2 regions of the Williamsia sp. Y721 genome follow, and region 1 is predicted to be linked to the other one. Evidence: riboswitches for the same ligand, from Rfam matches in the RefSeq annotation. Region 1 holds a riboswitch; the other holds the start of a gene.
The links. Region 1 has a riboswitch for S-adenosylmethionine ahead of AC56PL_RS00590 (aminotransferase class V-fold PLP-dependent enzyme). Riboswitches for the same ligand answer to the same signal wherever they lie in the genome.
Positions count from the first base shown of each region.

Region 1 (2,381 bases):
GGTGAGATATCCGTTCCTGCAATCACATCCGCAGCATGATCTGGCGAAAAAGCAGATGTCGGGTGGTGGCACCGTGGTGACGTTCGAACTCGCCGACACGGGCGCGGCATCCGGAAAGGCGCGGGCGTTCGAGTTGCTCGACGGTCTGCAGATCGTCGACATCTCGAACAATCTCGGGGACTCGAAGTCGTTGATCACGCACCCGGCCACCACCACCCACCGCGCGATGGGACCCGAGGGCCGGGCCGCGATCGGGTTGTCCGATTCGCTGGTCAGGCTGTCGGTCGGATTAGAAGGTGTGGATGATTTGTTGAAGGATCTGGACAGGGCCCTGTAGGGGAGTCGCACGACTCCACCGAGGTCGTCATCGGAGAAGGAGGGTGGCATCTTTCACTCCCTGGCGGACTGGGTCATCTCGATCGTGCAGTCGACGCCGCCGTGGGCGGTATACCTCGTGGTCTTCATCGTCATCTACTGCGAGGCGGCCGCGCTCCTGGGCCTGATCATGCCTGGTGAGACGATCCTGCTCGCCGGTGGCGTGGCTGCCGCCGTCGGCGAGACCAACATCGTGTGGCTGATAGTCGGTGCGTGCGTTGCGGCGGTACTCGGTGACTGGACGGGCTATTCCATCGGCCGCAGATCGGGCGGCCGCATCACCGAAACCCGCTTCGGTGGGTGGGTGGGGCAAGAACGCTGGCAAAAGGCCGAGGAACTCATCCGCCACGGCGGGGTCGCCACCGTGATCGGCGCGCGCTGGATTGGATATGTCCGCACGGTCACCCCGTTTGTGGCCGGGATGAGCAAGATGCCCACGCGCCAATACCTGCTCGCGAACGTGTTCGGCGGGGTCGTCTGGGTGACCGCGGTGTGCATCGTCGGATATGCGGTGGGCGAGACGGTCGGGGCGACGCTGATGTTCTATCTGGCAGTTGGTGCCGGCGCGCTCATGCTCACCTACTTCGGCTTTCGTTGGTGGCGACACCGGAGTAGGTCACAAAAGTCCTCTGCCAGCGCGGAATAACATTCACGCCGGGTTAAAGAGGTTCGACATTTGACACGGAAATCAAATGCGCTGCAATGTGGTTATCGGTGATGAGTGTCAGCGTCAAGCCCCGGCTTGCTGGCCGGCAACCCTCCATTCGCGGCGGGGTGCTCCGGGTGACAACCTGGCCGGTGTCTGTTCGGACGGTGGCAAGCGCGGACTCCGGCGGAGTCCTGATCCGAAGGGATGCGGGTGACAAGCTCCTCCACCAGTGATGTCAGCGAAGAAATCGCCCGGTTAGTGAAGGCACGCCCGACCGATCGAGTTCTGTTCGCGTCCGATCTCGCCGAGGCCGTCGCACTGGTCGCCGGTGTCGCACCCGGCGACGTCCTGACACTCGATCTGGCCGCCGACCTCGCGGCCACCGCCACCGATGGTGCTCACCGTGTGATGCCTGCGCAGGTCGATCTGAGGACCACACTTGCCGCGGTGGATAGTGAACTCGAACGTCGGCCTGCCGCACTCCTGATCGTCCCCGCGATCGCCGAGGCCACCGGCGAAGTTCTGCCGCTGCCCGCACTCGCCGCGATCGCGCATCGACGCGGCGCGCGACTGCTCATCGACGGTAGCGAGCTCGTCACCCGGCGGGCCGTCAACCTCACCAGCCATGGAATCGACTACCTGGTGTTGTCCGGCCGGTCCGTAGCGGGCCCGGCTGTGGTTGTCGGTCGCGGCGACTGGCTCGCCGACTGTGCCGACGCCATCAGTCCCAGTCATTCCCCGGCCAGCGCGTTCGCCGACCTCGGATACGAGTGGGTCGGTCTCCATGAGCAGGCATTGTCGCAGTGGCTCGACGCCGAGGTGGCTCGGATTCCCGGTATCCGCCGGCTCCAGTTGTGGCCCGATGCCCGGGACCGGGTGGGAATCGCCTCGCTGACCGCTGCGGGCCACCCCGACCCCGTAGTCATCCGCTGGGGTGCCGGCACCAGCATCGATGAGCTTGCCCGGCAACTGAACTCAATCACCGAGAATGTTTTCGAGCAGGAGAAGTCATGACCGAAACCAGTCGCGCCGCCACCCCACGGACGCGTCCCGAACTGCTGGTTGCCATCGACGGTGACGACCATCCGATCGCCTGGAGCGGGCGCCGTCCGGCCGATGCGCGGAGTTCGGCGGTCCGTCGGATCCGCCAGCCGGACCTGCGGGGCGGCATCAAGGAGCGGGCTGCGTTGCGCGCCGGATGGCAGGACCTCGGCGAGGATCCCGCGGATCTGCTGGTGGCGTTGGAGATCGACGTGGTGATCGCCGAAGATGCGGCCACCGCTCGGGCCGAGCTCCTCCGGCTCGGGGAGTCGCGATTCGGCGACACCGTGCGTTATGTCGGCACCGCCAATGGACT
Region 1 covers NZ_JCASNH010000001.1:132,688-135,068, forward strand. Annotated here, with positions in the region: gene AC56PL_RS00580 (O-succinylhomoserine sulfhydrylase) at 1-337, shown strand, start outside; gene AC56PL_RS00585 (VTT domain-containing protein) at 422-1,021, shown strand; SAM riboswitch class IV at 1,089-1,204, shown strand; gene AC56PL_RS00590 (aminotransferase class V-fold PLP-dependent enzyme) at 1,235-2,038, shown strand; gene AC56PL_RS00595 (hypothetical protein) at 2,035-2,381, shown strand, end outside.

Region 2 (2,381 bases), on a different contig from region 1:
CGCGCCGACAACGGATTCGACGTACACCTCGCGAGCGGGGGCCATCCGCCCGCGCTGTTGCTCACCGCCGCAGGCCGAGCGCAGTACGTGAGTACCGAGGGCGGCCAACTCGTCGGCATCCTGCGCGCTCCCAGATTTGTCTCTACCCGGATTCACCTCGACGCCGGCGACACCCTCGTGCTCTACACCGACGGGCTCACCGAGGCGCGGATCGGGCCGGGTCCCGAGCGGTACGACGACAACGGTGCGCTGCTCGAGTTCGCGGCGGCACACACCCCGACGTCCGCAGGCCAGATCATCGAGGACTTGCGAGAGTTGCTCGACGGTTTCGGTGCCGGCCTCGAAGACGACACCGCGCTCATGGCACTGAGCGTCCCCCACCCCGGGGTTTAGAGCGTGCGGAGGGCGGCGAGGAGCAGGTCGACGTCCTCGGAGCTCGAACCGAGGCCGAGGCTGGCGCGCACAGCCCCTGAGCCGTGGCCCAGACGGTCCAGAAGCGGATGGGCACAGAATCGTCCGTCGCGCACCCCGATGCCGTGTTCGGCCGACAGATGGGCTGCCACCTCGGCGGCCCGATGTCCGTCGACGACAAAGCTGACCACACCAACGGCATCGGTGCTGTCGGTGAAGATCTTCAGGGCATGCACGCCCGGGATCTCGGCCAGACCATCGCGCAACCGGTCGGTCAGTGATGTTTCATGGGAAACAACGGCCTCCCCAAGGGATTCGATTTCGACGCAGGCCGCCGCGAGCGCAGCCGCACCCAAGACGTTGGGCGAACCACCTTCATGACGGGCGGGCGCGGGCGCCCACTTCACGTCCTGCTCGGTGACGTTGAGCACCGCGCCACCACCGGCGAGATACGGGTCGGCGGCATCAAGCCAATCCCTCAGTCCGACAAGCACTCCGGCCCCGAAGGGCGCGTAGGTCTTGTGTCCCGAGAATGCCAGGTAGTCGATGCCGCAGGCAGTGATGTCCACCCTGCGGTGCGGAACCAACTGCGCGCCGTCGACAGCGATCCGAGCACCGTTGCGGTGCGCAAGATCTGCCAGTTCACTGACCGGCAAGATCTCACCGGTGACGTTCGACGCACCGGTGACCGCCAGCAACACCGCACCGGTCTCTTTGAGTGCGGTCTCCACACGGACGATCGTCGCGGCCAGCGTATTCGCAGCACGGACGACGTGAACATCACTCCACGGCAACAAATTTGAATGATGTTCCAGATCGAGGACGACGACTTTTCCCGGCACGCAGCGAGCCAGGAGGTTCAGCGAATCTGTGGTGTTCCGCGTGAAGATCAGGCAGTGCTGCTCGCCGGCACCGACAAAGTCAGCGACCTGCGCTCGGGCGGTCTCGTACGCCCGCGTCGTCACCTGCGATGCGTAGCCCGCGCCCCGGTGCACACTCGAGTAGGTCGGTAGTAGTCGCGTTATCGCATCGACCACGCTGCACAATGCCGGCGCACTCGCCGCGTAGTCGAAGTTGACGTATCGCGTGGTCGAGCCATCCCTCAGTGGGGCCTGGGTGTCCGAACCCTCTATCGCTGCAAGAGCATTCAGGTTTCGGTTCAGTGTTGCAGTGCTCATATCTCACACCAGCTTCCGGTGTCAGGGATCCCGCACGCACCAAGTTTCGAACCTGCAGATGGAGCAGTTCGGAACTCGGACGGTGGGAGGTCCGCGCTTGCCTGTTCGGGTTCGAACAGGCCAGGTCTTCACCCGGAGCACCCCGCCGCGATGGAGGGTTGCTGACCAGCAAGCCGGGGCTATGCGCTGGTACTCGTGACCGACGACGACGCTAACAGACTTCTTCGGCGTCGTCCATACCCATGTGCTTTAACTTCTCGGCGATCGAAACTCCGCGCATCCATCGGATTTGGGCAGCAGCGTGCGTATGGTTCTGTCCAACAGTTGAAATCCCCTGGCCCGGACACGCACATACGGTGCCCGGATTCGCCTGGTGGACAACAACTGCCCTGTGTCAACGAGTATCAGCGCCAAGTTCCAGCTTGCTGGTCGGCAACCCTCCACCGCGGCGGGGTGCCCTGGATGAAAGACACGGTCCCAGCCTTCACCGGCATGGGACAAGCGCGGGTTTCACGCAAGCGAGCCCGAAGAGATTCCCGGGAGCTTGATGACCTTGTTCAACGCACCACGCGGTCGAATCCTGAGCATCTGCCGGGCCCATTGCATGTGCAGCAGTTTCAGATGTTTCAGGTCGTCGAAACCGGCACTGCGGAAGTGTTTTTCACCAATCCTCGAAGCGAGGACACCAGGGCCCCTGTTGGCGTCGATACCAAGAATCGAGGGGCTCACCGAACACAACAGAATCGAGGTCACGATATGAGTTCCGTCAAGGTCGACACCGTGGTTGTCGGT
Region 2 covers NZ_JCASNH010000006.1:107,089-109,469, forward strand. Annotated here, with positions in the region: gene AC56PL_RS26730 (PP2C family protein-serine/threonine phosphatase) at 1-393, shown strand, start outside; gene AC56PL_RS26735 (aminotransferase class V-fold PLP-dependent enzyme) at 390-1,589, opposite strand; SAM riboswitch class IV at 1,678-1,790, opposite strand; SAM riboswitch class IV at 1,982-2,099, shown strand; gene AC56PL_RS26740 (hypothetical protein) at 2,100-2,342, opposite strand; gene solA (N-methyl-L-tryptophan oxidase) at 2,346-2,381, shown strand, end outside.
Region 2: it holds a riboswitch for S-adenosylmethionine, as region 1 does, so the genes downstream of both, AC56PL_RS26735 (aminotransferase class V-fold PLP-dependent enzyme) here and AC56PL_RS00590 (aminotransferase class V-fold PLP-dependent enzyme) in region 1, are expected to answer to the same signal.